Regions from separate parts of the Bradyrhizobium sp. USDA 3364 genome, predicted to be linked through region 1. Evidence: predicted binding sites of a transcription regulator. Region 1 holds the regulator's gene; each other region holds the start of a gene.
What was found. Region 1 encodes LexA, which represses DNA repair genes until DNA is damaged. Its sites were predicted from a motif close to TGTTCNNNNTGTGTTCNG; they were not measured.
Positions count from the first base shown of each region.

Region 1 (10,179 bases):
GTTCTCAGCACCGGCGCGCTGATCGCTTATTTCGGTCTGGCGCTGTCCCGGATGTAGAACGCCGGCCCGTCAAGTCACCAACTCGCCTGGTGCGCCAACGCCCGAATGGCCAATCACTGATTTGCTCGGCGGCGCAAGCCCCCGCAGTAGAAATACTTCGCTTTATCAGAAGCGTCACTCAATGCCATAAATCCGAAATCTCACCCGATCGAGGGGCGGATCGCGATCGTCACGGACGCGGGTCGAGATGCGGTGAACGCCGATTGCGCAACATAACGACTGCCTCTGGAATACTGTATCACCCGCTTTCGCGAAAGCGGTGATGACACCGATTGTTTGACATCTTGAATCGAGAACCATCCACCGCCGTCGTCCTGGCGAAGGCCAGGACCCATTACCCGAGCTGTACATTGTCGTGCGACGCTGGGACCACAGCTCACTTCAACAACTGGACCTGGTTATGGGTCCAGGGCTTCGCCAGGACGACGAACGGAGAGACCCGCCTGCATGTCAGCCGCGCCGTACAGGTCCTTTCGCAGGATGGCGGGAGGTTGGTCGCATGCGTATGGTCGCGTGACTGCTGCACAAATCGGGGACATTGCCGCCTGCCCGCAATTCTCGTACACCGTTTCATGCAATGACCTCGCAACTCTCCCCCAATTCCGTCGACGCGCTGCTGTTCGATATCGGCCGCGTCGTGCTCGACATCGACTTCGGGAAGGTGATGGCGCACTGGGCGCGGCATGCCGGCTGCGCGCCGGCCGAGCTCGCCACGCGCTTTGTCGTCGACGACAGCTACAGGCATCACGAGATCGGCCGGATCGACGATGCGGCGTTCTTCGAAAACCTGCGCCGGACGCTCGGCATCGACATCACCGATGCCGAGTTCCTCGAAGGCTGGAACGCGATCTTCGCCGGCGAGATGCCCGGCATCGCCCCGCTGCTTGCGGCGGCAGCCAAACGAATGCCGCTCTACGCCTTCTCCAACACCAATCCGGCCCACGTCGCGCATTTCTCGGTCATCCATGCCGAGCTGCTCAGCCATTTCCGGACCGTCTTCCTGTCCTCGAGCATCGGCTTCCGGAAACCGGACGCCGAGGCCTACGATCATGTGGTAAAAGCCATCGGCGTGCCGGCGTCGCGGATCCTGTTCTTCGACGATCTGGCGGCCAATATCGAAGGCGCGCGGGCGCGCGGCCTTCATGCCATCCACGTGACATCGACGGATGACGTGGCGAGGGCTCTCACTGCACTTGGGATTTGAACACTGCGAATGAAGGAGCTCCGAGCGTGGCCTTGATGCCGGTTGCCGATGCCCTGTCCGCCGTCCTCGCCGGTGCCGCGCCGCTGCCGGAGGAGATGGTCGCGCTTGATGCCGCCTACCACCGCACCCTGGCGCGGGACCTCGCCGCGCTGCGCACCCAGCCGCCGCAGCCGATGTCGGCGATGGACGGCTACGCGGTGCGTGCCGCCGATGCGGCTGACCTAAAGGCCCGGCTCAGGGTGATCGGCGAGGTCGCCGCCGGCCGGCCGTTCGAACGGACGGTCGGCGCCGGCGAAGCGGTGCGGATCTTCACCGGTGGCGTGATCCCCGATGGCGCCGACGCCGTCATCATCCAGGAAGACACCCGGACTGACGGCGACCACATCGCAATCACCGAGACGGCAACCGCCGGACGGCACATCCGCCCCGCCGGAGTCGACTTCCGTGAGGGCGACGTGCTGCTCGCCGCCGGCAGCCGCCTCTCCGACCGCGCGCTGTCGCTGGCGGCCGCCATGAACTATCCGGAGCTTGCGGTGCACCGCCGTCCGAAGGTCGCGGTGCTGGCGACCGGCGACGAGCTGGTGATGCCGGGATCAAGGCCCGGTCCCGGCCAGATCGTCTATTCCAACGGCTATGCGCTGCGGGCGCTGGCCCGCGCCGAAGGGGCCGAGACCGTCGATCTCGGGGTTGCCGCCGACACCGTGGACGCGACCACCGCCGGCATCCGCCGGGCCCGCGAGACCGGCGCCGACATCCTGATCACGACCGGCGGCGCCTCGGTAGGCGACCACGACCTGGTCAAGCAGTCGCTGGAGGCCGAGGGCGTCGAGATGGCGTTCTGGCGGATCGCGATGCGTCCGGGCAAACCGATGATGCACGGCCGGCTCGGCGCCATGCGGGTGATCGGCCTGCCCGGCAATCCGGTGTCCTCCTATGTGTGCGCCTTCCTGTTTCTGGCGCCGTTGATTCGGGCACTGAGCGGTCGAAAAACGATTCATCACGCACGCGCGGCCGCGCTGCTCGGCCGCGACCTCGCCGCCAACGACCAGCGCGAGGACTATCTGCGGGCGCGTCTCGAGGCGCGCGAGGACGGCACGTTGATCGCCACGCCCGTGATGCAGCAGGACTCATCGCTGCTCGGGAATCTCGCTGCGGCACGGGCACTTCTCGTGCGTCCGCCGTTTGCGCCGGCCGCGGTCAAAGGATCTGAATGCGAGATCCTGACACTGCCTGAATGAGGCTCTCGCGGGCGCGCCGATTGCGCATCGCCGAACACGTTCACCGGAAATTAAGTGGTTGCGGAACACATATCGAACATATAGTGTCCGTTCATGATTTGTTTCGAGTACTGGTGTCTACAAACGGGAGGCCGCCAGGGAGCGCTTGCAACAAGCACAATGCTCCTGAGGTCAGGCCCGGCCTGCAGGCCCCACTGAAGAGTCTCGGAATCGAACGACGCTATCAACCGGGGGAATACTCGAGATGCTCACGCGCAAACAGTACGAACTTCTGCGTTTCATCAATGAACGTCTGAAAGAGGCCGGCGTACCGCCCTCCTTCGACGAGATGAAGGATGCGCTCGACCTGCGCTCGAAGTCCGGTATCCACCGCCTGATCACTGCGCTGGAGGAGCGCGGTTTCATCCGCCGCCTGCCCAACCGCGCCCGCGCCATCGAGGTCATCAAGCTGCCCGAGCTCTCGGCCGGCGGCGGTAACGGCCGCCGCGGCTTCACGCCGAGCGTCATCGAAGGCACCCTCGGCAAGCGCCCCTCGACGCCGCCGATCGCCGAGGACGACGGCAACCGTCCGGTCGCGGTCCCCGTGATGGGCCGGATCGCCGCCGGTACGCCGATCGAGGCGCTGCAGACCCGCAGCCACACCATCAGCGTGCCGCCCGACATGCTCGGCGCTGGCGAGCACTACGCGCTGGAGGTGCGCGGCGACTCGATGGTCGATGCCGGCATCCTCGACGGCGACATGGCGCTGATCCAGCGCAACGACGTCGCCAACACCGGCGACATCGTGGTGGCGCTGATCGACGAGGAGGAAGCCACCCTGAAGCGCTTCCGCCGCCGCGGTGCATCGATCGCGCTCGAGCCGGCCAACACCGCCTATGAGGTGCGCATCCTGCCGCCGAACCGGGTCCGCATCCAGGGCAAGCTGATCGGCCTTTATCGCAAATACTGAATAGCAAATACTTGCGGCGGCGAGGAACGAGCGAGAGGTCGGATCGTTCCTTTGGAGGATAGCGCAGCAAGCGGCCTGCCCGGTGCGGTCCGATACCTCTCGCGCAGCGTCGCGTGTTTGTGATCGGAGCTGTCTCGGACCAGTCGTACAATCGCCCAGAAACGAGCAGACACTCGTTCGCTATCGTCCACTCTGGTAGAGGCCAATGCCTCAAGGAGAGGCACGGGTCGCTACCTCCAATGAGGAGCCATCCGATGTGTGACTATAGTCTGCACGCCGTGGCATCGCGCCCCGCCATTGTTGGAGAGACGCTGATCACGACGACCTTCCGCGGAACGTCGACCCGCGGCTTTGCTTCGGAGAACGATCCTACTGTCGCGGTCTGCATGCTGCCGGGCACCGAGCTCGCTTTCGCCGAGAACGTTCGCTACGACAGCCGCTGGATCTGGACCAAGACGATGAACTTCCGCGTCGGCGTGTTCAACGAAGTCGAGCCCGACGTTCCTGATCGCCATCACGACGCGGTGGAATTCCCCGACGGCAGCCATGTGCTGGTGACCCAGCTCGTCGAGGGACAGCGCGTCAGCGTGCTGCAATTGCCGGCCCTGCACCCGCCGGTCGAGCAGAAGCCGAAGGTCGTGGAGCGGCGGCCCTCCGCATTCGCGTCGCTGTTTTTGGGTTGAACGCATCGTCGCCGTGGAATGAGCCATTCGGCGGCGAGTGACCTAAGCGATTTCGAGCGACCCCGGACATCCGGTTCCGGGGCGCAGAAGGAGATTTGCGTCGGCGGGCGCCTTGGCGCATCATCGTGCACGGAGGACGTGCGCGGTGGTCGATAAGGTCACATGGCAAAAGGCTGGACGCGTCACGGAACCGGGCCGCTACATGTTCCGGTTCGGCTGGCTGACGGTCACGGCTGACGACCTGAAGGTCTGGGAGCAGTTTCCCGAGGCGGCCTTCACCCTCGTCAAGAAGTCCGACGGCGGCCCAGACTCCGACGAATACCATCTCGGCCTGTTCGAGCTGCCCACGGGCCCCTCACCCGACAACGCCTAATCCTCGCCCTGCAGATCGCTCTCGGCCGGCGTCGCATCGACGGCCGGTCGCGGCGCGGTGGCGGGCACGCGCAACGTGGTCTCGGCCTCGCCGTCGCCGGGAACCGCCGGCGACCACGGCCGGTCGATCCCGCCGGGCTTCACCGCATCGATGGTGTAGCCGTCCCTGCTCCGCCGCAGCACCAGCGCCCCGTGGCGCCGCAGCCGCTCGGCATCGATCACCGAGGCCGCGCAGCCCCGCGGCGCCGGCCGCGCCGTTATGATCAAGCCTGCGCGCTCGCAATCGTCGGCCAGCGCCTCCGGCCGTGTCGCCAGCGCGATGAAGCCGCCGCCGGACCCTTGCGTCACGCAGCCGCTCGGATCGCAGGAGACGCCTTCGCTCAGCGACGCATCGGTGGCGGTCCGCGCATCGGCGTCGGCCGCCAGCCACTCCTTGACCAGGAAAGCATCCTTGGCGCTGTGCATCAGGTGCAGCCGCCCGTCGCCGCCGCGCACCGCGACGTTCCGGCCGTCGGCGGAGATCAGCACGTCCGGCAGCGGCACCCGCACTGCCCAGACCGAGGCCACCGCCAGCAGCATCGCCCCCGACCAGCGTAGCGGCGTGCGCAACAGGCCGAGCAGGATGATGCCGGTGCTCGCCGCGATCAGCGGCCCGACACCGAACGCCGCCATCCGCCCGACTGCGCCCGGCAACGCGGCGACCCATTGCGTCACCAGGATCATCCAGTCGATGCCGAACCCCATGATCGCCCAGAACACGCCGTCGAATCCGAACGGCATGGCGACGAGCCCGAGCAGGCCGGCGGGCATCACGACCGCCGACACCACCGGCATCGCCGCGAGGTTCGCGAGCAGCCCGTAGGGCGTCACGCGGTGGAAATGGAACGCGGCGTAGGGCGTCGTCGCCAGCCCCGCCACCAGCGAGGCCAGCATCAGCATCGTGAGCTCACGCCCGCCCCACAGCGCAACGCGCGCAGTCGCCGAATGGTCGGGCGACGCCAGCAGGTTCGGCAGTCCGATCTGCACCAGCGCCACCAGCCCGAGCGTCGCGGCGAACGACATTTGAAAGCTGGGGTGGACCAGCGCCTCCGGCGCGATCGCGAGCACGATCAGCGCCGCCACCGCCAGCGTGCGGAAGGTGATCGCGCGGCGGTCGACGATCACGGCGATCAGCACCACCGCCGTCATGAAGAAGGATCGCTGCGTCGCGACCTCGGCTCCCGACAGCAGCAGATAGAACGCCGCAGCGATGAGCGCGGCCGCTGCCGCCCATTTCTTGATCGGATGTCCCGCCGTCAGCGTAGGAAACAGCGCAAGCAGCGCGCGGATCGTGAAGAACACGACGCCGGCGACAACAGCCATGTGGTAGCCGGAGATCGACAGCACATGGCCGAGCCCCGAGATGAACATCGCATCGTTGACCGGCGTCGTGATCGCATCGCGCCGGCCGGTGAGCAGTGCGGTTGCGATTGCGCGCTGATCGCCGTCGAGCGCGGTGCGGATGCGTGCATCGATCGCATCGCGCAGGCCCTGCATGAAAGCGGCATAGCGCAGCGCAAAGCCGCCGGCCGCGGGTGGCTCCTTCGTCCTGACCGCGCCCATCACGAAGCCGGAGGCGCCGATGCCCTGGAAATAGAGGTCACGGCCGAAATCATAGGAGCCCGGACGCTGCGGCCCGAGCGGCGGCATCAGCCGTGCCTTCAATTCGACGAAGCTACCGACCTCGGGCGCGGTACCCTTCTTCACCGAGAGCCTGACCCGCTCCAACTTGGTGTTGTCGCGCGGACTCTCGATCGAGACCACGCGCAGCACGAAGCGATCGGTCTTCTCCCTGATGTCCCGCGTCTCGACGAAGCCCGTCAGCGCCACCGAGAACATCGGCCGCGCCAGCACGCCATGGGCGATCCGCGCCGTCTTCCAGGTCGCCGTCGCAAAGCCCGCCGCGACCGCAGCCAGCATCACGATGACGGGAAATACCCCGTGCCGGCGCAACAGCAGCGCGAGCAGGCAGAGCACGATCGCGACGGCAGCCGCGACCGACAGCACCGGCTCGTGCTCAGCCGCGAAATAGAACGCGATGCCGGTGCCGAACGCGACCGGCACCCACGGCAGCAGCCGGCCAGCGCCTGCCTCCGCGCGCGCCCATTGCCGCAGCGTCTCGACGAACGGCTGCCAGATGCTGACCCGCACCGGGGCATAGCCACCGGCTGGCGCAGCCGCGCGGGGCGGCCACGTCCCCGCATAGCCCCGTTTGCCGCCCGGCGTCGTGCCCTGCTCCGCCATCTCTCGCCTTGCGATCGCTGTCGGGGCGCAAAGCTACCGGACGTAGCCATCCGTGGGATAGCGGAACAGATGCAGAATGCGGCGGAAACTGCGCCTTCGCCGCCATCCGCGTTGATTGCGCCGAAAGTCGCATAATGCGGCGATCCGTTGGGGATTAGACTGTCGCTGTACGTCTGTTCCCCGACGTCGGATGACAGACACAATTTGTCGGCTCGCGGCAGGAAAATCCGCTGGAGCTCTTCTCAGGTGGCTTTGAACATCCCTGAGACCAGGTGTTGCGCACGCAACTCGCAGTCACGCCGGTAGCGTCGCGCATCAAGCGCCTTTCGCGAGCGAATTGATCGCTGAAACGCGAGGAGATTCTTTGAATTGATAGGAGCAGCAAATGGCAATGCAAATTCCGCATGATTTTCGCCGCGTGATTATCGCTGCGTCGGTCGGAAACATCATCGAATGGTATGATTTCTATATCTTTGGCAGCCTGGCCGCAGTTCTGTCGGTCAAGTTTTTCGAGCAATCCCACCCGGTCGCCGCTCTGTTGAGCACGATCGCGCTGTTCACGGCAGGCTTCCTGATCCGTCCTTTGGGAGCCTTCCTGTTTGGATGGATGGGCGATCGGGTTGGTCGCAAATACACCTTTCTCATCACGCTGACCGGAATGGGATTAGGCACGGGGGCCATCGGATTGATTCCAACGTACCAATCGATCGGCCTCTCCGCCGCGTTCGTTCTGTTCGGCCTGCGCATGATCCAGGGCCTGTGCCTGGGCGGCGAATATGGCGGCGCCATCACCTATGTTGCCGAGCATGTGCCGGACGATCGGCGTGGCTACTACACCGGTTGGCTGCAGACATCGCCGACGCTGGGCATCGTGGTGTCGCTCGCCGTGATCGTCCTGACTCGGACATGGTTCGGCAACAAGGCGTTCGATGAATGGGCCTGGCGAGTTCCGTTCCTGCTGTCGTTCCTGCTGGTGGCCATCGCCATTTACATCCGCCTCCAGCTCCAGGAGACGCCAATCTTCCAGGAGATCAAGGCGCGCGGTCAGATGACCAGGAATCCCTGGAAGGAAGCGTTCTTGAGCTCGAACCTGAAATACATCCTGATCGCGATCGTCGTCCTGATCGGACAAGGCGTGGTCTGGTACAGCGGGCAATTCTGGGCGCTGTACTTCCTGCAGCAGGTCTCCAAGGTCGATCCTGTCACCTCGGCCTACATCGTGGGAGCGGCATTGCTGATTGCGACACCGAGCCTGATCTTCTTTGGCTGGCTGTCGGACCAGATCGGCCGCAAGCCGGTGATCCTTGGCGGCATGCTGCTCGCCGCGATCACCTACTATCCGCTGTATCTGTGGCTCGGAACGGTCACCCAGCCCGGGAGCATCAATTATCCGGCCGCGATCTTCATCGTCTTCATCCTGGTTTGCTACGTCGGGATGGTCTACGGGCCGGTCGGTGCGTTCCTGGCGGAATTCTTTCCCGGCAGGATCAGATACACATCAGTCTCGGTGCCCTATCACATCGGCAACGGCTGGGGCGGTGGCCTGGTGCCGTTTGTCACGTCGGCGGCATTCGCGGCAACCGGCAGTGTCGGGTATGCGTTGATTTACCCGATTGCTGTGCCAGCGGCCTGCTTCGTGCTCGCCGTGTTCCTGATGCCGGAGACGCGCAAGATCAGCATCTGGCAACCGATCGAGCCGAGAACGGCATCGTCAGGCTAACAAATTGCTGCAGGGCCGTCAGGTCCCGCGGCAACGCATGAAGTCATCCGTCGGCAAACATACGGTGCTGCGGGCGCCATCCCATTGCGCGCCGCGGGATCGCGGTGTGCGCGAAACAGCATCCCCGGCTCCGGCCGCCATGCAATAGCGGCCCGGATATGATTGCCCGGCGCGGATCCTTCAGCCGGCTCGGTGGTGCCAGCGGTCGTGCCACCACGTGGTGAAGTCACGATCCGTCGTCAGCTCCCAGCCAGCAAGCAGGATCACCAGTATGCCCGACACGACACTGTTTGCCGTCGTCGAGACGTGCTCGTAGCCGATCGTCCAAGGGACCAGCACGAGAGCCAGGCCGATCAGCATCTCTCCCCATTCCTCCAGATAGGATGGAATGACGAATGCCTCGACGGAAAACAGGATAACGCCCAGCCCTAGCGCGATAGTCAGCCAGACGGCCGCTCCGGAGAATCCAAGGATCAGCGGCGACACGACCAGCCACACACCCACCAACAGACTGGCAACGTCCTGCCAGTGTTGAATGCGCATAATGCTCACCTCCCTCTGTTCCTCGATATGGTGAGCCGCTGCGGGAAAGGGATACCTCCGGCCTGCGATGTGTTGCCGCTGGCAAGGCGCCCAGACGCCATCCCGGCGGGCCCTCATCCGTCGCGCGCCAGCGCGGCGCCGCCTAGATCAATGGCGTCTGCGACGAGACGTGATGACAGACGATCTTCCAGTCGCCGTCCTCGCGCGCGATCACCCAGGTGATCTTGACTATGAGCGAAGGCGCATCGCCGTCGAGGAAGAAGGATACGATAGCCGCCATGTTGACGAGACCGTCGTTGATGCGCTCCGTCCGGACTTCGCTGAACTGAGCGCGCGGCGCGGGCCAACGCGGCAGGCCATCGAAGTAGGCTTTGACGCCGTCGCGGCCGCGATACAGCGTCGGGTTGGAGCCGAAGAAGAACGCGCTCTTCGAATAGAGCGCGGCGAGCGCGTTCGCGTCGAGCTTGCCGAAACCCGCTGACCATCTTGCGATGATGGCGGAGGCGATATCGTGGGCTTCGTCAGGCATCGATCGCCTCCGTCTGTTGTCCGCGCCTGACGACGCTAGCCCTTGCCACCGACTTCCTTGGCGAAGGTGTCGCGCAGGCCGATGGTGCGATTGAAGACCAGCTTCTCCGGCGTCGAATCCGCATCGCGCACGAAATAGCCCTGACGCTCGAACTGCATCGCGTCGGGCGAATTGCTCTCGGCGATCGCCGGCTCGACCCGCGCGTCCGTCAGCACTTCCAGCGACTGCGGGTTGAGGTCGGCGGCGAAATCGGCCGCGTTCGGGCTCGGATTGGCGAACAGCTGATTGTAGATGCGGATCTCCGCCGGCTTCGACTGCGCCGCCGGCAACCAGTGCATCGTCGCCTTCACCTTGCGGCCATCGGGCGCGTTGCCGCCCTTGGTCAGGGGATCGTAGGTCGCGCGGAGCTCTGTGATCTCGCCGGCGTCGTTCTTGATCACGCCGGTGCACTTGATGAAGTAGGCATAGCGCAGCCGCACCTCGTTGCCGGGCGAAAGACGGAAGAACTTCTTCGGCGGGTTCTCCATGAAGTCGTCCCGCTCGATATAGAGCTCGCGGCCGAACGCGATCTTGCGGGTGCCGGCTTCCGGATTGTCGG
Region 1 is NZ_JBSRYG010000002.1:7,148,998-7,159,176, forward strand. It holds gene ACVILL_RS33540 (HAD family hydrolase) at 638-1,264, shown strand; gene ACVILL_RS33545 (molybdopterin molybdotransferase MoeA) at 1,291-2,502, shown strand; gene lexA (transcriptional repressor LexA) at 2,747-3,451, shown strand; gene ACVILL_RS33555 (hypothetical protein) at 3,706-4,134, shown strand; gene ACVILL_RS33560 (hypothetical protein) at 4,280-4,507, shown strand; gene ACVILL_RS33565 (ComEC/Rec2 family competence protein) at 4,504-6,789, opposite strand; gene ACVILL_RS33570 (MFS transporter) at 7,175-8,509, shown strand; gene ACVILL_RS33575 (SPW repeat domain-containing protein) at 8,690-9,052, opposite strand; gene ACVILL_RS33580 (YybH family protein) at 9,195-9,581, opposite strand; gene ACVILL_RS33585 (glutamine--tRNA ligase/YqeY domain fusion protein) at 9,617-10,179, opposite strand, start outside.

Region 2 (10,179 bases), 1.0 Mb from region 1:
ATGGCGCTGCCGATCGCCTATTTCCAGGCTCGCCGCGTCGGCGATTCGGTGGCACGCGTACGCGAGCTCGAGAACATCCGCCAGTTCCTGACCAGTTCGGCGCTCACGCTGGTGATCGATCTGGTATTTACCGTCGTCTTCCTTGCCGTGATGTTCTACTACTCGACGACGTTGACGTGGATCGTGCTGGCATCCTTCCCGTTCTACATCGGTATCTCCGCCGGCGCCGCGCCGCTGTTCCGCGCGCGCCTCGATGAGAAGTTCAATCGCGGCTCCGAAAACCAGGCCTTCCTGGTCGAGAGCGTCACCGGTGTCGAGACGCTGAAGGCCATGGCGGTCGAACCGCAGATGCAACGCCGTTGGGAGGAGCAGCTTGCCGGCTATGTGTCCGCAAGTTTCCGCGTCCTCAGCCTGAACAACACGGCAAGCCAGACGGTCCAGATGATCAACAAGCTGGTCGTCGCCGCGACGCTCTACTTCGGTGCCCGCCTGGTGATCGGCGGAGATCTGACCGTGGGCGAGCTCGTCGCGTTCAACATGCTGGCGGCGCGCGTCAGCACGCCGGTGCTGAGGCTCGCGCAGATCTGGCAGGACTTCCATCAGGCCCGCCTGTCGATTGATCGTCTCGGCGATATCCTCAACACCATCCCTGAGCCGAGCTTTACGCCCGCCCGGGCGGCCCTGCCGCCGATCCGCGGCCAGGTCACATTCGAGCACGCGACTTTCCGCTATCGCATCGACGGTCCCGAGGTGCTGCACAACGTATCATTCAGTGTCGAGCCGGGTCAGGTCATCGGCATTGTGGGCTCATCGGGCTCGGGCAAGAGCACCATCACCAAGCTGATCCAGCGTCTCTACGTACCGGAGAGCGGGCGCGTGCTGGTCGACGGCGTCGATCTTGCGATGGTCGATCTGAGCTGGCTGCGGCGCCAGATCGGCGTTGTGCTGCAGGAGAACGTGCTGTTCAACCGCACGATCCGCGACAACATCGCGCTGGTCGATCCGGCGATGCCGATGGAGCGCGTCATCGAGGCGGCAATGCTCGCGGGCGCGCATGATTTCATCCTGGAGCTGCCGGAGGGTTACGACACCGTTGTGGGGGAGCGCGGCAGCAGCCTGTCCGGCGGCCAGCGCCAGCGCATCGCCATCGCCCGTGCGCTCATCACCGATCCACGCATCCTGATCCTCGACGAGGCGACCAGCGCACTGGACTACGAGAGCGAGCGCGCGATCCAACAGAACATGAAGCGGATTTCCGCCGGGCGGACCGTGTTCGTGATCGCGCACCGGCTATCGACCGTACGCAACGCAAACCGGATCATCACCCTTGAGCATGGCCGCATCGTTGAAGATGGCAACCATGACGAGCTGATCCGCACCAACGGCCGTTACGCCAATCTTCACTATCTTCAGGCGGGGATCCATGACGTCCGCTAGCCGCAACATCGTCGCGTTTCCGAAACGCGAACTTCGCCGCCGCGAACACGAAATCGCCTTTCTGCCGGCGGCGCTCGAGATTGCCGAGTCGCCGCCATCGCCGATCGGGCGCGCGATCGGGGCGAGCATCATCGCTGCGTTCTGCGTCGCGCTGGCATGGGCAACGCTCGGCAGCGTCGATATCGTCGCCAGCGCCTCCGGTAAGATCGTGCCGGGCGGACGCACCAAGCTGATCCAGCCGTTCGAAACCGGCGTCGTCCGCGCCATTCACGTTCGCGACGGCCAGAGCGTCAAGGCCGGCGACGTCCTGATCGAGCTCGACCCGACAATGACGGAAGCGGATCAGGAGCGCCAGAAGAGCGACCTACTTGCGGCCGAGCTCGACGTCGCGCGGCTACGGGCGGCGCTGACCGCGGATCCGCTCGCGGCCTTCAAGCCGCCGCAGAACGCAAGCGCCGCCGAGATTGAGATGCATCGCCAGTTCCTGATCAGCCAGCGCGCCGAACAAACGGCAAAGCTTTCCGAAATCGAGCGCCAGCAGGGTCAGAAGGAAGCTGAGCGGGCAACGACATCGGCGAGCGTCGCCAAGCTGGAGGCGACGATCCCGGTGCTCCAGGAGCGCGTCGATATCCGCAAGGGTCTCGTCGAAAAGGCACTGGCGTCGAGGGTCGTCTATCTCTCCGAATATCAGGAGCTGGTCGCTATGCAGCAGGACCTCGTGCTGCAGCAGAGTAGGCTGCGCGAAGCCGATGCGGCGATAGCGCTATTGAAGGAGACCAAGGACAGGACCGGCGCCGAATACCGCCGCGCGACCTATGATGCGCTTGCGAAGGCCGAACAGAAGGCTGCGAGTGCCGCGCAGGAGGTGGTCAAGGCCGATCGGCGAACGAAGCTGCAGCGCTTGACCGCACCTGTCGACGGCGTGGTGCAGCAGCTTGCCGTCCATACGGTGGGCGGCGTGGTGACGCCGGCTCAGGCGCTGGCCGTTGTGGTCCCGAGCGAGAGCCATCTCGAGATTGAGGCCATGCTCTCCAACCGCGATATCGGCTTCGTTCATCCCGGACAGAAAGCGGAGATCAAGGTCGATACGTTCAACTTCACCCGCTACGGGCTGCTTCATGGCGATGTGCTCAGCGTATCGACGGATGCCATTACGCGCGATCGGCCGCAGGGCGGTGCCAATGACCGGACATTGGGCGCAGCGCAGGGCAGCAGTGAGCCGAAAGGTCAGGAGCTGGAATATGCCGCACGCGTTTCGCTCGACCGAACGCAGATGCAGATCGAGGACAAGCTCGTCAAACTCGGACCGGGCATGGCGGTGACGGTCGAAATCAAGACCGGCACGCGCAGGATCATCAGCTACCTCCTTTCACCGCTGGCACGTTACCGACAGGAGGCCCTGCGCGAGCGCTGAACGGAGGCAGTCAGGCACCTCCACTCTGGACCGAAAAGCGCGGGTGACGTAGGTCGTCAACAGGATTGCGGTGAGATCGCCGGTTGATGGCGGATGCGCTATCGACGCAGCGCGTCAAACCGCGATTTTGCCTCCTTCACTCCCGCAGCGTGGGCATTGGCATAGAGGTCTTGTGCCTTTTTGGCGTCACCGCGCGTACCGTAAGTCCCCCATTTCGCAAGGATCAGGGGATCGTAGGTTTCCGCCAGCGCGAATTTCGCCTGGGCACTGCCCATTTCGATGGCGCGCTCGAGTACAAGCCGCGCCCCGCCTATATCGCCCTGCCCGAGTAGCGAACTCGCTCGCGCGACCAACCCTGCAGCTTCTGCGGCTTGCCCTGGCGCCGGCTCGACAACGGCGGCAGGCGCTGCCCGCCCCCGCTCGGCCACTGGAATGGGTGCCATCTCGATAGACTTGCCCCACGCGGTCGAGCCGGTCGTTACGGGCTGTGATGCGACGCCGTGCGAGCCGCGAGCCTGGGCCTCATAGGCATGGATCGCACTCACCCCGAGCGAGAGGTTCTGTGCTTGCAGGTTTAGCTTGGCGCGCAACTGTTGCAATTCGGCAGCAGCGGCTTCCGCCGCTTTCTTCTGCAGCAAGAGCTCCTCGCTTGCCTTCGCCGCGCGCTCCGTCTCGGCCTCACGATCGCGACGTGCAGCCGCCAGATCCTGCTCGAACCGCGCGGACCGCTCGCTCTCTTTTTGCAGATCCGCTGCAACGTTCTTCCCCGTCGCTTGCAGTCGGGACGTCTCCTCGGCTGCCTTGGTTACCAGCGCCGTCTTGGATTCGACGTCACGCCGCGACGCCGCAAGATCCTGCTCCAGTCGTGCGGAGCGCTCACGCTCCTTCTGCAGGTCCACTGCGACGCTCTTCCCCGTCGCTTGCAGCCGGGACGTCTCCTCGGCTGCCTTGGTTACCAGCGCCGTCTTGGATTCGATGTCACGCCGCGACGCCGCAAGATCCTGCTCCAGCCGCGCGGACCGCTCACGCTCCTTTTGCAGATCCGCTGCGGCACTCTTCCCCGCCGCCTGCAGCCGGGACGTCTCCTCGGCTCCCTTGGTTGCGAGCGCAGTCTTGGACTCGACGTCACGCCGCGCCGCCGCAAGATCCTGCTCCAGTCGTGCGGAGCGCTCACGCTCCTTTTGCAGGTCTTCGGCGGCGCTCTTCCCCGCCGCTTGCACCCGCGACGTTTCGTCGGCTCCCTTGGTCACCAGCGCAGCCTTGGACTCGACGTCGCGCCGCGCGCCCGCGAGATCCTGCTCCAGCCTGTCAGCGCGCTGCCGTGCCGCTTGCAGCAAGTTCTGCAGCTCGCCCGCGCTGCCTTCCCTCTCCCGTTTCAGCCGGGCGGCTTCCTCGGTTGCTTTCGCCGCCAGCGCGGCCTGGGTCTCGACATCACTGCGGGCAGCCGCAAGGTCCTGCTCCAGCCGGGCCAATCGCCCTGGCTCGTCGGGCACGGCTTTTTGAGTCGAGGCTGCGCCGGTTTCAGCCGCCTGCCTGAGTTTCGCCGCCTCTTCCCCGGCTTTGAGGGCCTGCGCCTCATGGGCGTAGATCGAGCTGCGTGCCTGGGAAAGCTCTTGTGTCAGCGCGTCAGTCTTCGCGCGCGATTGCTTTAGATCGGCGGCCGCGGCTTCCACCGCCAATTTCTGCCGCAAGACCTCCTCGCCTGCCTTCGCCGCCAACGCGGTCTGAGCCCCGACATCAAGCCGTGCCGCCGCGAGATCCCGATCAAGCTGCGCAGACCGCTCGCGCTCCTGCTGCAGAGATGCCTGTAACGTCGCTGCGTCGCCCTTGCCAGCCTCCTTCAATCGGGACGCTTCCTCGCCTGCCTTCGTTGCCAGCGCGGTCTGGGTCTCCACGTCACGCCGCGCCGCCGCAAGGTCCCGCTCCAGCCGCGCGGATTGCTCTCGCTCCTGTTGCAGCGCTGCCTGCAAGTTCGCCGCGCCGCTCTCTTCCGCTTTCCTCAGTCGGGACGCTTCTTCGCTTGTCTTCGTCGCCAGCGCGGTCTGGGTCTCCACATCACGCCGGGCCGTGGCAAGATCCTGCTCAAGTCGCGCGGACCGCTCGCGCTCCTGCTGCAAGGATGCCTGCAACTTCGTCGCGTCGCCCCGTTCTGTCTTCAGTCGGGAGGTTTCCTCAACCGCCCGCGCTGTCAGCGCGGTCTGGGCCTCGATATCGCGCCGGGCCGCAGCAAGATCCTGTTCCAGCTTTCCTGCCCGCTCACGCTCCTGTTGGAGGACGTTCTGGAGCTCCGTACCGCCTGGCACGACGGCTTGCTTCAACCTGGCAACGTCTTCGCGCGCCTTGGTCGCCAGTGAGGCCTGGATTTCGACGTCGCGTCGGGCCGCGGCAAGGTCTTGCTCCAGGCCTTCCGCCCGCTCACGCTCGTGCTCGAAACGCTGCAGCAGGCCTATATCAAGCCGGGCACTGGAGAGTTCGCAGGACAGTCTCTCCCCCCAGTTTGGCTCCTGTTCCGAAGGTCGTCCGGTCCCGGGGACTTCTCCCTGCGCAAGCACCACCGCTTCGCCGCTACGACCTTGGCCCGGCGGCACGGCTCCGGAATTGCCGCTCGCCGGCGCTCCGGCGGAATCGAGATCGCAGGCAACCATCACACGCAGCCCGTCCGGCGAGAGGCACGCCGGATTGGGTGACGCCCGAGTTTCGGACGCCCCAGCCATTGCAAGCATTGCGACGGTGGTCAAAAACAGCGCGGGTTGCCTCACTTTCAGCAGATGCCCAAGGGCCGAGCCTATGGTTTCGCAGGCTGCTTCGTCACTGAGGAGAGCCGTGCGCTCCATCGCAGTCACCCTCCCGCAGGGACCCGTGCTGTCAAAGTGCGGCATTATGCGCCTAACATTCGCGGCATGCCTATAATCCGGATCGAGGACCCGCCCACCCCTTTCGGGGTAACCGCAGATCACGCCTTCACATCGCCGCAGCCCTTCTCCTGCAGTTCCGTCACGGGCACGACGCAGACTTGGCCACTTGTGCCCGACGAATGATCGGAATGCCTGGCTCTCAGCCTTGAGTATCTTTTCCTAGACGGGACTGCAGGCCTTGAACGAGACGCCCAGCGTATCTCGTGCCACGGCAACGTGTCATCGCGCAGCTAAATGCAGGCGAAAGGTAGCGACTTGGATGAGTTCAGGTCGAGCCGTCATGGCGCCTCGGCTTCTCATTCGAGCATGATCTTTTCGGAAAACCGCTTCGCACCTTTTTCCGGATCATGCTCTAGGTCAGCATCGAGATGATCGATTGAAGCTGATCGGAAGCCGACGTCACCAGTCCATCGAACGATGTCTGGCCGTGCGCCGCGGCCCGCAAGATGCATTCGGCGACGGCTGCCTTGAGACCGAACACGGATTGATCCGGCGGTACGCTTGCCATGACCGCGTCCAACGCATCGCGCATCGTCTGGATCAGTTCGGAGCTGTACTGCATGGTTTGTCCTCCGCGTCCGCAGAATAGGCCGAGTGCGCGAGGTCACCACTCACAAGGGCGCGATTCCGAATTGCCATTTCTTAATGAAATGACAGCTGCGTGAACCGGCGAGCGCTAGAGCTCTTTCTCGGCAAGCTTGCGAAACGCGTCCGGGACCGAACGGACCGCCTCCAGCGCGGCCGAACCGTATCCGATCGCCTCCCAGCCGAAGCGATCGCGGATCTTGTCGATCGCGCAGTCTGCCGCCCAGCGGGCCATCCCGATCGAGCTCCCCGGCCGAAGCGCTTCATCCTCCAGTCCGAGCGGAAGCTCCAGCGCAAGATCCCAATGCGCCTCGAGATGCGACACCGAGATCGCCAGCAGCGAAATGATCTTCTCGCGCGGATGGTCCGCAAGCGTGGCGCGCACCAGATTCCCGGCGAGCCGGGCGAGCGTCGTCGTCGTGCACACCGGCGCATCGAGCGTGATCGAGCGCGTCACCGACTTCAGATCGGCGAAACGCACGCGTACCGTCACGGTTCGTCCGGGCCGGGATTTCGCCCGCAGCCGCGTGGCGACGCGGTCGGCCAGATGAAGCAATGTCGGCCGGATGACCTGCTCGATCGCGGGCTTGCGGCCAAGCGCCGATTGTGCGCCCGCCGATCGCGCGCGCCGGTGCGGCGTGAGTTGTCGCGGATCGCGATTCCAGGAGAGGGCCGCGAGCTTCTCGCCCGCCGCCGGACCCAGCAACCGCGTCAGCGATCGTTCCGACAGCCTGGCGAGCTGCCCGATCGTTGCGACGCCGATCGCATCCAGCCGCGCCCTGGTGACCGGCCCTACTCCCCACATCAACTCAACCGGCAATTCGTGCAGGAAAGCCAGCTCGGCGTCGGGATCGACGACGACAAGCCCATCAGGCTTCGCGACTTGTGAGGCGATCTTCGCCAGATGCTTGGTGCGCGCGACGCCGACCGAGATCGGAAGACCAAGCTCGCTGCGCACGCGCCGCCGGATCGTCGCGGCGATTTCGGCTGGTGTTCCGAACAAATGCGTGCAGCCGGCCACGTCGGCGAACGCCTCGTCGATCGAGATGCGCTCGACCAGCGGCGTGAAGTCGCCGATCACCTTGATGGCCGCGTCACCCAACCGCTGGTAGTCGCTGAAATGGCCGCCGACGAAAATGAGTTGCGGGCGCAGCCGGCGCGCGTCCCGTCCCGACATGCCGCCGCGCACCCCGAAGGCCTTGGCCTCGTAGGACGCAGCAAGCACGACCCCGCCGCCGACGGCGATCGGCTTGCCGCGCAGCGACGGCTCGAGCAGCTGCTCGACCGACGCGTAAAACGCGTCCAGGTCCGCGTGAAGGATGGTGGCTGCGGCTGCCATCTCAACCCGTTCATCCTTGGCCTGAGCGAGACCGCCGTCCTTGGGCGCACCAATTGACTTTAGAACAAAACAAGAACACAATCAACCGACATTCGTCGTCGCGGCCGCGCGCCAAGAGCCGAGCCGTCGACGAGCGTCGCCGATCCTTCGCGCGCGCTTGCTGCGCGGAAGGCACGTTGGCGGATCACGCGGCATGCAAGATTGCATGCTCTGCGCATGGGCGCGGCGACACGCCGCTCTCGCATCAGCCCACTCGTTGGCCGGGTGACTTTGACGAACAGGCTTTTTCGGATAGATATCGGGAATGACCGACCACTCTCATCAGGTGGACTTCCAAGCTGCGGCCTACCTTTACAAATGGCCTTCGCTCAACAACTCCAGGCGAGAGGACCGTGCGCCCTACATGGTCGTCAACGGCACACTCGACCAATGCATTCGGGACTTCATGGGCAAGCCCGAGAGGACGCGACATCTCTACGAGATCAGGACCGCGCCGCAGCCTCCCCTCGTTTCAGACGTGCTGTCGCCCGAGCATGTGATCGAGCTCTCCCGGCTTCGCGAGTTTCTCTGAGAGGTCTTTCGGCGTAGCTGATTCCATCGCCTCCCGTTCGCCCGCGGACTTATCCTTCGGTTACGCACGCCGCGCCGGATTGTTTGCCCGGACGCGACTCGCTACAATTGCCCGGCGCTCTGGCTGACGGACGTCCATTCCGGCATCATGCATCCGCCTCGATCTCCGGTGCGACCCGCGAAATCGCCAGCGCGATCGTTGATGGGGCATCGAGAGGCGCCGCATGAGATTCAATCTGGCGATCCTGAGTGTGCTGGCCGCAAGGCCTGAACAGAGGATCGCGATTGACGAGGTGAGCCGCGAGGTCAAGCGCATGATCGCGGCGGGCGATGAAGCCACCCGGTTGAAGCGGTCATCCAAGCTCGGCGATGCCGATGTCTTCCAATCCGGATGGGTATCCATCAACGATGCAGGCCTGCAGATCACCGACTCCGGTCTGTCGCTATGGCGCGAGCTCGAAGCGTCCGAACAAGGACACGATCAGGAGGAAGCAGAACGGCTGGAGGGCATTGCTGCCGACACGCGCCCTGCGGTCACGGACGGCAGGATCGACCAATCCGACCACATCGATCTCGAGCTCCCCGGCATGACGAGCCAAGACCACGACGATCGCGCGCCACCCGGCGCGGGCCGATCAACCGCACCCGAAATACACCTGGGGGACTCTCCGATCCTGCTCGAGCCTGCATTCGGCTCGATGCAGCCCGCAAACCGTAAGGCTGCCTGGCTGTCTGGTCCGCTCAGCCTCCTCGGCACCGTCATGCCCAAATTCGCGGGCGCGCGGCAAAGGCGATCTGCGGACGACGTCCCGGATCGCAGCGCCGAAAATCGCGGCGGACTGACGGGGCTGGCGGTTGGATGCCTCAGCCTGGTCTCGGTCGTTGCCTGCGTTGCCGCGGCGATTGCACTCGGTCAGGTCTCTTCGCTGAAGTCGGACAACGCCGCACTGCACCGCGAGCTCGTGCCGCTCAGGGACCGCCTTGCACGGCTCGAACAAGACGCCGCGAAACGCGATGCCGCCCAGCAGCAAGACGCGCAAGAGAAGGCCGAGGCGAAGAAAGCATCGGACGCCGGCAGTGAACAGCCCGCGCTCACCCTTTCGCGAGAGGAGATTCAATTGGTCAGGGAGTACATCAAGGCCGCGCCCTCGCCCGGCGCAGCTGCACCGCCGATCAATGTCGGCGATCCCGTCGCCGGCGGAATGATTCCGCTGCCCTCACCGCTGACCGAAAGAATTCCAAGACTGCTCGGCGCGCGATTTGCCACCCGCAACGGCGCCATCATCATCAGCACACGAAACAGCCGCCGCATCGATGCCGTGCTGATGCCGAACTAGTGTGCTGAATGCGAAGTTCGTGCGATTTCGCGGCAGCCACTTTCACGAACTTCGCATTCATAAAGCACACTAGAATCATAAGCTTGCTAGTGTCCTTATCGAATCCGAAGTTCGCTCCGAAGGTGCGGCAAATGATGCGAACTTCGGATTCGGGACACTAGATCTGCGCGGGCCGCGCGAGCGAAGCAATCCATTTCACCCCACCGATGGAATTTGCTTCGTCGCTTCGCAGCAATGACAGATACCAGATCTATTTGGGTTTCGAGAAGTGGCTCGCGGCCAAAGGCCCGCCTTCGCCCTTTGGGCTTGGCGGATGCAGTCCAGCGAAACCGGTCTCCGCGCGCTCCCCTGTTATTCCCTGTTATTTGAAATTTTTCAGGGGCAAGCAATCCCCCGTTTTGCCGCTTCGGGCTACCGCCTCCAATTTATCCTATTGATTTGCAACGATAACACCCTAAATCTGCCTGACCGTCAAATCAGGCAATCCCGACTCAATAACAGGGTGAATACGGTTCCATAACAGGGGTAAGCGAGCTTGGCCATGTCGTCCAAAGACTCCCGGTCCGACAACTATCGCAAGCC
Region 2 is NZ_JBSRYG010000002.1:6,104,898-6,115,076, reverse strand. It holds gene ACVILL_RS28530 (type I secretion system permease/ATPase) at 1-1,437, shown strand, start outside; gene ACVILL_RS28525 (HlyD family type I secretion periplasmic adaptor subunit) at 1,424-2,851, shown strand; gene ACVILL_RS28520 (hypothetical protein) at 2,950-5,685, opposite strand; gene ACVILL_RS28515 (hypothetical protein) at 6,119-6,328, opposite strand; gene dinB (DNA polymerase IV) at 6,443-7,690, opposite strand; gene ACVILL_RS28505 (hypothetical protein) at 7,995-8,261, shown strand; gene ACVILL_RS28500 (hypothetical protein) at 8,512-9,597, shown strand; gene ACVILL_RS28495 (DUF5681 domain-containing protein) at 10,139-10,179, shown strand, end outside.
Region 2: dinB (DNA polymerase IV) is a predicted target of LexA. The motif match lies at 7,751-7,768, and genes of this name have one in related genera.

Region 3 (10,179 bases), 1.2 Mb from region 1:
AAGAAGTTCGGCACCTATTGCGGAAAGAATCCGACGATCAGCATCGTTAATGCGGCGGAGGCCGTGCTCGGCAAGTAAATCTTGCAGCTTGATTAGCCTGAACCCTCATGGTGAGGAGCGCGGAACGCGCGTCTCGAACCATGAGGCCGGCCTGGTGGCCTCGTCCTTGGAGACGCTTGCTGCGCAAGCTCCTCAGGATGAGGAGATACACCGTCTATGATGAGAGAGGCCTATCCCGGCAGCATCGCGAAGGCGCTCGAGACCATCGCCACCGGCTTGTTGTCGGTGGCGGAGAGCAGCGTGACGCGGCCGAAGCTCATGGTGCGGCCGAGCCGGACCACGCGGGCGTCGGCCAGCACGTCGGAGGCGGTCACCGCGCGCATGAAATGCGTGGTCTGGTCGACCGTCGTCATCGGCCGGTACCCCTTGTTGGCGGCGAGATTGGCCAGCACCATCGCGGTGTCGGCGAACGCCATCAGCGCCTGGCCGCAGACGATGCCGCCATTGCGGCACAGCCGCTCGGAAAACGGCATGCGCAGGATCGCGCCGGGCTGCCAGTCGGCATCGCCGCCGGCGGGGGCTGCGATGTCGAACCGCTCGACCGACAAATTGAGGTCCTGCACCCATGGCGCAAAGACGTCGCCGAGCACGCGCTTTGCGTCTTCGATCCCGAATTCACCGGCTTGCTGCTGCATGACGTCCCGTTTCCTTCGCTGATGTTCTTGTTTGCCAACTATTGCCTAGAGCATGATCCGGAAAAGTGGAAACCGGTTTTCCGAAAAGATCATGCTCAAACAAAGAGATGAGATCGTGATGCGGTTCCGTGGAAACGCATTGCGATCTAGTTGCTTCTGACATGCACGCGCGGCGTCTTGCCGTCGTTCCACTTGCCGTCGATTGCCCGCTCGATCTGGGCGGCGAGTTGCAGCAATAGTCCGTCATTGGCCTGCTTTCCGATCGCCTGGATGCCGAGCGGCAGGCCGTGCTCGTTGGTCGCGAGCGGCAGCGAGACCGCGGGGATGCCGCAGAGATTGGCGAGCGGCGTGAAGGCGAAGTTGCGCCAGAGATTGCCGAACCAGTCCAGCACCGACGGATTGTCCGAGATGGTGAGATATTCCGTGGTGCCGACCTTCGGCGTCGGCAGTGCCGTGACCGGCGTCAGGATGATGTCCCAGTCCTCGAAGAAGGCGCCGAAGCCGCGCGCCGTGGTGTTGAAGACGGCCTGCATGCGGGCGCGATCGGCGAAGCTGAAGTCGCGGCCGTGCTCCCAGATGCGGATGTTGATCGGCTCGATCAAATCTGCCGGCGGCCGCTCCAGTCCGCGCGCGGCGAGCATGTTGCCGATCACGACGGCGAAATTGCTGATGTAGCAGGTGGTCTGCGCCGCGAAGGCATCCTGGTAGTCGATCGACGGCAGCGCGTAATCGACCTGATGGCCGAGGCCTTCGAGGAAGCGCCCCACCCGCTCGAGCTCGGCGGCGATATGCGGCGTCGCGCGATAGTCGCCCCATTGGTGCGACAGCGCGATCCTGAGCCGGCCGGGGTCGCGCGCGATCATCGCGGTATATGGTTCTGCCGACGTCCAGAACGGCATGAACTCGCCGGGCGCAGGTCCGCGGCAGGCGTCGACGAAGGCCGCGGTGTCGCGCACCGAGCGCGACTGGCAGCCCTGGATCGAGACGAGGCCAGTGAGATCGGACAGATGCGGCGCGAGCGAGAACACGCCGCGCGACACTTTCAGTCCGATATTGCCGTTGACACCGGCGGGAATCCGGATCGAGCCGCCGCCGTCGGTCGCATGCGCGATCGGGACGGCGCCGGCGGCAACCATCGCAGCACTGCCGGCCGACGAGCCGCAGGTGGTGTAGTCGGTGTTCCAGGGATTGCGCGTGACATAGACCGCGGGATTTTCCGCCGAGCTGCAGACGCCGAACTCCGGCGTCGTGGTGCGGCCGATCAAATTGAGACCGGCCTTGCGCATTTTCGCCGTCAGGAAGGTGTCGGCCGTGGCGCGATTGCCGCGCATCATCAACGAGCCCATCTCCTGCAGCCGTCCCTTCAAGGTCGGGCCGAGATCCTTCATCAGGAAGGGCAGACCGGCGAACGGCCCGTTGAGATCGGCGCCGTCGCGCGCGGGATCGGCGATCACGTCGTCGAACAGCTCGACCACGCCCGAGAGCGCGGGATCGACCTTGGCAACCGCGGCGGCAGCCTGCGCCGCCAGCTCACGCGGCGTGAGCTCGCCCTTGCGGACACGCGCGGCGAGCGCCGTCCCGTCCTGCCGCGTCCATTCGTCCCAGCTCATCGCCAAAGTCATTTCGTCGATTCCTTTTCTCGTTTGTTGCGCACTGTAATTTGCGCGGCCGCGCGGTCAAACCATCGCGCTCGCGCCGCGCTCCGACGCGCTCGCGCTGCGCTCACGCTGCACTGCAAGGGCCGTGCCCGGCTTGAAAATGCCCCAGTTTTGGCGCCCGATAGCCCCTTCGTCGGTGGTGGGGCGTACATGTTCCGCAGGTTGGTGTTGCTCGGCGGCGTGATTGTGATGGGGCTGGTGCTCAGCGGTTGCACGCGCTGCGGTCCGATCTGGGACGACTGGATGCAGTCGCCGAAATCCTGCAAGTCAGACCACCTCTAGGGCAGGGACAGGCACCCTCGTCACAGGCATGCTTGGCGGCGGCCTTCTTGCGGTGATATACCGCGCACGAAAATGCAAGGAGCGTTCTCATGAGAGTTTTGTGCGCAGTCGCGGTTGCGGTGCTGCTGTCGGCGCCGGCCTATGCGCAGCAGATGCCCAACATCAACCTGATGCCTGAAGTCAAGTCCAAGACTCAGGAGGAGAAAGATCAGGACGCGGTCAACGACAGGGCCTACAAGGATTCGCTCAGCAAGATTCCCGATGCCAAGGGATCGTCCGATCCCTGGGGCGTCGTGCGCAGCGACCCGCCGAAGGCGGCAGCCCATCCCGCCAAGCCGAAGACCAAGACCGGCAGCTCCGCGCAGCCCGGAAGCCCTGCGCAGCGCAGCCAGTAAGCGCCGTTCGCCAGGCTTCGTCCGTCTCCTGCAGACTCGGATTCTCGTGGCACCGCCCCTATATTGGGGGCGTCGTCAGTTGGTTCGGAGTTGCGGCAATGGTGTTTCGTCCGCGCGATCTCGCCAGCCGGATGGCCGAGCGGCGCAAGCCGGATGACGGCTATCTGCGCGAGACCTTCAGCCTGCCGCGCGATCAGGCCCGCCTGCGCGCGCGTGACTTTCTCAAGCGCTATCCGAAGGCCGCTTATATGAGCGCCGTCGAGAGCTGGCGCGAGCTGCCCGGCGGCGACATCGAGTTCACGATGCGGCGGCTGGCCAGTGCGGACTAGAGAGCGAATGCTCTAGCGCGGCCGGCCTGCCAGCCCGGCTGAGGACTGCGCCTCACTCCCCGTCGCTTCGCCCGCGGGCCTGTCTCCGGCCGAGATTGTTCAGTTCGCGATCGATCCGCAGCTGAACGCGGCGGATCGCCAAGAGGTCGAGCTTCGCTTCGGTCTTGCCCGTGAACACCCGATCGCCGATCTGGAAGCGCCATTTCCAGACGCCGGCCACGAGTTGCGTGACACTGAATTCGACGCCCTTGTGAATCATCTGGAACGGTTCCGCGAATGAATGGCGGTCGTCGATATTTAAACTAATGGTTGTAACGATAATTGACACCCGTCAAACGATAGAGTGAAAAAGCTGCGCCCGTTCGGGCGTCGTTGCGGATCCGGAAGGGGATCCGTCCGCCAGCGGGATCGCCTGTCGCGCGACGCGCAATTTGCGCTGGTTGAGCAGGCCAATGTTAGGACCACTGGCGGACCCCTGAGTCTTCCCTCGAACGCTACGTAGTTTTTTTAGGCGTCAGGAGGGGTACGAAGGTAGTATGCAGATTGTGCCAGCGGCCATTTCCGCGCCACCGGACCCGTAGTTAACATATTGATTATTCGATAGGCTTTTGATCACGGTGGCGTCACATACTGCCGGAACTTTGTTCTGGCCCGGAGAACTACGGACCATCGATGGCGCTCGTCGAATGCCCGGTCTTGAAGGTCGAGTCCGATGAGACGGGCGACTCAGAGGCACGGTTACGGCTGGCTGGCTTAATTCGGCTGCGCGAGGGGCGGAATTCGGCTTCCGACGTCGCGATTTACACAGCCTCTATCGTGAACGAGTTTATACCTGCCGGTACTGGCCGAAATAGGCCACTGTCCCTTTGCCAGAAGGAACGGTTGCGCTGGAAATCCCGTCCGAGCTGTCAGGGAAGAGTTGGAAGGCCCTAAAAGCTGTGGGTGGTCCTCATTGTCTCTCTGGCCGAGCCGAAGGATATGCCGGCTTGCGTAATCCGAAGCAAGCCGGCCACTGATTCCGACGCAACCCGGCCACCGATTCCGACGGAAGTCGGCCACCGATTCCGATCGAAGCCGGCCACCCTGTTGAGACCGGCCTGACGCTCTCGAAGACGGCGATCGAATCGCGGACCAGCCCCCCTTTGCGGCCGAGCAAGGGGAGGTCTGATGCCCGCCGAGAGAGCGCCGATGCGGAAGGTTCGAGAAGTTTTGAGACTGCGGCACGCCCTTGGCGTGAGCGAGCGGCAGATCGCCGTCACCGTCGGCATCAGCCGATCGACGGTTGGCGAGTATCTGCGGCGGGCTGCCGTGATCGGCATCACCTGGCCGGTGCCGGAAGGGATGGACGACGGCGAGCTCGAGCGCCGGCTGTTCACGCCGCCGACATTCGAGGAGAAGCCGGCGCGGCCGTTGCCCGACTGGACGGCGGTGCACCGGGAGCTGAAGCGGCGCAGCGTGACGCTGCTCTTGCTGTGGGAGGAATATCGCGCGGAGCACGCGGACGGCTATGGCTACAGCCGGTTCTGCGATCTCTACCGGAAATGGAGCGAGACGATCTCGCCGACCATGCGGCAGGCGCATGGGCCTGGAGAGAAGCTGTTCGTCGACTTCGCGGGCGACACGGTGCCGGTGTTCGACGCCGCTACCGGCGCGCAGCGGCTGGCCCATGTCTTTGTCGCCGTGCTGGGAGCATCCAACTACACCTTTGCCGAGGCGCGCTGGTCGGAGGGGTTGGCTGACTGGATTGCGGTGCACGTCAATGCTTTGCGGGCGATCGGCGGCGTGCCGAAGGCGATCGTCTGCGACAATCTGAAATCCGGCGTCACCGCCACCTGTCGCTATGAGCCGGGCATCAACCGCACCTACCAGGAGCTGGCCCAGCATTACGGCACCGCGATCCTGCCCACGCGTCCGCGCAAGCCGCGCGACAAGGCGAAGGTGGAAGTGGCGGTGCAAATCGTCCAGCGGTTTGTGCTGGCGAGGCTGCGGAACCAGCGCTTCTTCTCGCTTGACGAACTCAACGCGGCAATCCGCGAGGCGATCGCCGACCTCAACGCCAAGATCATGCGCAAGCTCGGCGTGAGCCGCAATGAGCTGTTCGCGCAGATCGACAAGCCGGCGCTCAAAGCCCTACCGCCGATGCCGTATCAGTATGCCGAGTGGAAGAAGTGCCGGGTCGCGCCCGACTATCACGTCGAGCTCGCCGGTCACTACTACTCGGTGCCCTCACGTCTGATCCGCGAAGAGCTCGAGGCGCGCATAACCGACAGGACGATCGAGATCCTGCACAAGGGCATCCGGGTGGCCAGCCACGCCCGCTCTGACGTGCCCCATCGCCACACCACGATCCCGGAGCACATGCCGAGCGCGCACCGGCGCTATGCCGAATGGACGCCGGCGCGGATCAAACGAGAAGCCGCCAAGATCGGCCCCGCCACGATCGCTCTCGTCGAGGCGATCATGAGAGCCAAGCCACACCCCGAGCAGGGCTTCCGGGCTTGTCTCGGCATTCTGCGGCTCGCACGCAGCTACGGCTCGGCCCGCATCGAGGCCGCCTGCCAGCGCGGCAACGACATCGGCGCGACCACCTACGGCTCGATCAAGTCGATCCTGCAGCACGGGCTCGATCGCGCCTACGCGAATGAACAGCCGCCGGACGGGCCACCAATCCGACACGGCAACATCCGCGGCACCGATTACTACCACTGAAGAAAGGAGAGACGATGTTGACACATCCCACTCACGAGCGCCTCGTCGCGCTCGGGCTCAATGGCATGGCGAAGGCCCTCGACGAACAGCAACGACAGCCTGACATCGCCGCGCTGGCCTTCGAGGAGCGCCTCGCGCTGCTCGTCGACCGCGAGGCGACCGAGCGCGAGAACAAGCGCCTGGTCGCCCGGTTGCGGTTCGCAAGCCTCCGGCAAAACGCCGTCGTCGAGGATATCGACATGAAGGCGCCGCGCGGACTCGACAAGCCGCTGTTCCAAAAGCTCGTCGCCGGCGAGTGGATCGACCGGCATCAAAACCTGCTCATCATCGGCCCGACCGGCGTCGGCAAGAGCTGGATTGCTTGCGCCTTGGGCCACAAGGCCTGCCGGGACAACCGCTCCGTGCTCTATCAACGGCTGCCGCGGCTGTTTGAGGCGCTCGCCCTCGCGCGGGGCGACGGCCGCCATGCTCGCCTCCTCAGGACCCTGGCGCGCGTGGAACTCCTGATCCTTGACGACTGGGGGCTTGCCTCGATGACGGCCGAGCAACAACGCGACCTGCTGGAGATGATGGAGGATCGCCATGGCCGCGGCTCAACCGTGGTGACAAGCCAGCTCCCGGTCGAGCATTGGCATGAACTCATCGGCAACCCAACCATTGCCGACGCCATCCTCGATCGCCTCGTGCACAACGCCCACAGGCTCACCCTCAAGGGCGAGAGCCTGCGCAAAGCCGCCGCCAAGCGTCAGACGCTTGACGACGAGGCCGCCAACTGACCTGATGACGACGTCGTCGCGAGAGCCCGCCTCGGCAGGCGGCCGGGATCATCGGAATCCCCGGCCGGCTTCCATCGGTACAGGCGGCCGGCTTCGCTCGGAATCCACGGCCGACTTCATCGGAATGCGCATGCCGGCTGAAATGCAGGCTGGATTCGAACTCGATGACAGATGAAAGAGGCCGCCGACTGAGGCGGCCTCAACTTCTATCTTGAAATGACGTAGCGGGCTTAGGCGAGTGACAGGCCGTCTGCGCTGTCCTTGCCGCTCTTGCGGTCAGTCCGCACCTCGTAGTTCACCTTCTGCCCTTCAGCGAGACCGTCAAGCCCAGCGCGCTCGACTGCGCTGATGTGAACGAAAACATCCTTGCCGCCATCGTTAGGCTGGATGAAGCCATAACCTTTTTGGCCGTTGAACCACTTCACCGTACCACTTGCCATTCTACTCTCTCCAAGACGTCCGAGTGCGGACTGCGCAAATCAATCTGTCGATGTCTTAGGGAAAGGCCGGTGGGCGCATTCAAAAAGGCACAACGGTATTATTGGGCACAGGGCGCTGCCTGGTTGTCAAGCCAAAGGCCGCCATCGTTGCGACATCAATGACGCGCCTGGTGTCTGCGGGGTGAGATCAGGCCCCCAGCCCAAACACCCCGATAACGGCTCCGGTCTGTTGCTCAGGTCGGAGCCGTTCCGTCGCTTACTCCTTCACCTCATGGACGATGAAAGCAGCATGGAATAGCGGGCCAGCGTCGGAGCGGACCTCTATCGCGATAGGGTAGCCACCAGTCTGAGCAGCCGTGTCCCGCGCGATCTCGGCGAGTGTTTGGGCGGCCTCAACTCTGGCCGCCTTATCGTCCAGCAACTCTGTTCCTTCCTCATCGGGATAGAGGCCGGTGCTGTCCCGGATGTCGAAAAAATACCGCGTCATGCGGCCCAACGGGAGCACCGGACGAATAGTTCCGGCGTGGAAGTTTTCCTAGCACTTGTCGCAATTCCGTTCACCCACGGAGAACCCCGGTAACACTCCATCGCTGTGGATGGAGAACAGTTGGCGGACCATAAGAATTGCTATTGGCAGAACATCCGGCGCGCGACTCAGTAGTCCTACCGAGAACATCAGCCAAGCCTTGGTTTCCATTCAGTAAAACCAAAACAGGCCAGTCTCAAAATCAACTTAGGCCACTAGGGGATAAAACAGGCCAGCACCTACCTGCCGGAAAGAACATATTGCGAACATAGAACAAACGTGGTACGAGATTCCTATCAACAACGCATTCCACCTGATCGCCGCCTGACCTCATCGCCCCGTTTTTCCCGCTAGCGAATCCCCGCCATAAGGAGCACATCCCAAATGTCCGCCACTGCACTGCGTATCGTCGAAGGATCCTCCATGGACAAGTCCAAGGCCCTCTCAGCCGCGCTCTCCCAGATCGAGCGCCAGTTCGGCAAGGGCTCGGTGATGAAGCTCGGCAAGAACGACCGTTCGATGGATGTCGAGACGGTGTCGTCGGGGTCGCTGGGGCTCGATATCGCGCTCGGCGTCGGCGGTCTGCCGAAAGGGCGCGTCGTCGAGATCTACGGGCCGGAATCCTCGGGCAAGACCACGCTGGCGCTGCATACCGTGGCGGAAGGCCAGAAGAAGGGCGGCATCTGCGCCTTCATCGACGCCGAACACGCGCTCGATCCGGTCTATGCGCGCAAGCTCGGCGTCAACATCGACGAGCTGCTGATCTCGCAGCCGGATACCGGCGAACAGGCGCTGGAAATCTGCGACACGCTGGTGCGCTCCGGCGCGGTCGACGTGCTGGTGGTCGATTCGGTTGCGGCACTGGTGCCGAAGGCCGAGCTCGAAGGCGAGATGGGCGATGCGCTGCCAGGCTTGCAGGCCCGCCTGATGAGCCAGGCGCTGCGCAAGCTCACCGCCTCGATCAACAAGTCCCACACCATGGTGATCTTCATCAACCAGATCCGCATGAAGATCGGTGTGATGTACGGTTCGCCGGAGACTACCACCGGCGGCAACGCGCTGAAGTTCTATGCCTCGGTCCGTCTCGATATCCGCCGCATCGGCGCGATCAAGGAGCGCGACGAGGTGGTCGGCAACACCACTCGCGTCAAGGTGGTGAAGAACAAGCTGGCGCCGCCCTTCAAGCAAGTCGAGTTCGACATCATGTACGGCGAGGGCGTCTCCAAGATGGGCGAGATCCTCGACCTCGGCGTCAAGGCCGGCATCGTCGAGAAGTCGGGCGCCTGGTTCTCCTATGACAGCCAGCGGCTCGGCCAGGGCCGTGAGAATTCCAAGGCATTCCTGAAGTCGAATCCCGACATCACCGCGAAGATCGAAGCCGCGATCCGGCAGAACTCCGGCCTGATCTCCGAGCAGATCCTCGCCGGCACGCCCGAGCGCGACGCCGAAGGCGAGGAGCCGACGGAGGAGTAAGGCTCAAGCATGATCCGGAAAAGTGCGAAGCGGTTTTCCGAAAAGATCATGCTCAAACGGTCACATGATTTCGCTGCAAGCGGGCGCTGAGGACGTTGAGTTGCCGACGTCTTCGGCGGCCGTTTTGTTTTGATGCCGGTGTTCGGTGAGTTGGATCAATGAAGCGTCTGATCTTGAGCAGTCCATCTGGCCTCGACCTGCAGCGCGCAGGTCTGGCCGAAGCGGTGCTTCCGCTCTCGTTTCGCTTCGTTTGGGGAGTGTTGCCTTCACCACAGAAGCTGGCGGCCTATTTCGGCGTGCGAGCCGGCCAGACGCAGGGCAATCATTGGTCAGATTGGATTTCCCCGAAGGGGAAGGCCTGGAAGGACCTTGCGTTCAGCGCCTATTGCGAGTCATTCGACGTCATCGAACTTTGGTTCGATCCCGATCCAAACGATCAGTTGCAATTGATATGGGTGCTCAGCCAGTTGCAGGCTCAGCCCGAGACTGCGGCGAAGCTGAAGCTGCGCCTCGTCAGCTTCAGCCTGCTGGCAATGCTCCCGGAATGGCGCGGATGGAACGAGGTCCCGCTGGCCAACGTCCGAGCTGCGGACCTCGACACGGCAAGCATGTGCTGGCAGGCCTATCGGGCGACAACGCCGCAGGCCTGCTTCGAAGCTTTGCACCGTGATCTCAGTGCGTTCCCGTTGTTGAGGCCGGCGCTGCTTGATCTGCTCCGTGAGCTCCCGTGGAGCAGATCGGGACTCGGTGCGACCGAGATGCGGTTGCTGGAGCTGATCGCGACAGGTTTCGTCGCGACGAACGCGCTGTTCTACCTTCGCGGCTTTCGCCAGTGTGGCGTCTTCAACGACATGGAAATCGGCAGGCTGCTCGAAGGGCTTGCGCACGGACCGCAG
Region 3 is NZ_JBSRYG010000002.1:8,349,934-8,360,112, reverse strand. It holds gene ACVILL_RS39570 (HdeA/HdeB family chaperone) at 1-78, shown strand, start outside; gene ACVILL_RS39565 (PaaI family thioesterase) at 231-695, opposite strand; gene ACVILL_RS39560 (amidase) at 842-2,317, opposite strand; gene ACVILL_RS39555 (peptidylprolyl isomerase) at 2,504-2,635, shown strand; gene ACVILL_RS39550 (hypothetical protein) at 2,725-3,030, shown strand; gene ACVILL_RS39545 (hypothetical protein) at 3,129-3,359, shown strand; gene ACVILL_RS39540 (hypothetical protein) at 3,412-3,618, opposite strand; gene istA (IS21 family transposase) at 4,548-6,068, shown strand; gene istB (IS21-like element helper ATPase IstB) at 6,083-6,844, shown strand; gene ACVILL_RS39525 (cold-shock protein) at 7,075-7,284, opposite strand; gene ACVILL_RS39520 (DUF6894 family protein) at 7,541-7,771, opposite strand; gene recA (recombinase RecA) at 8,195-9,283, shown strand; gene ACVILL_RS39510 (hypothetical protein) at 9,442-10,179, shown strand, end outside.
Region 3: recA (recombinase RecA) is a predicted target of LexA. The motif match lies at 8,062-8,079, and genes of this name have one in related genera.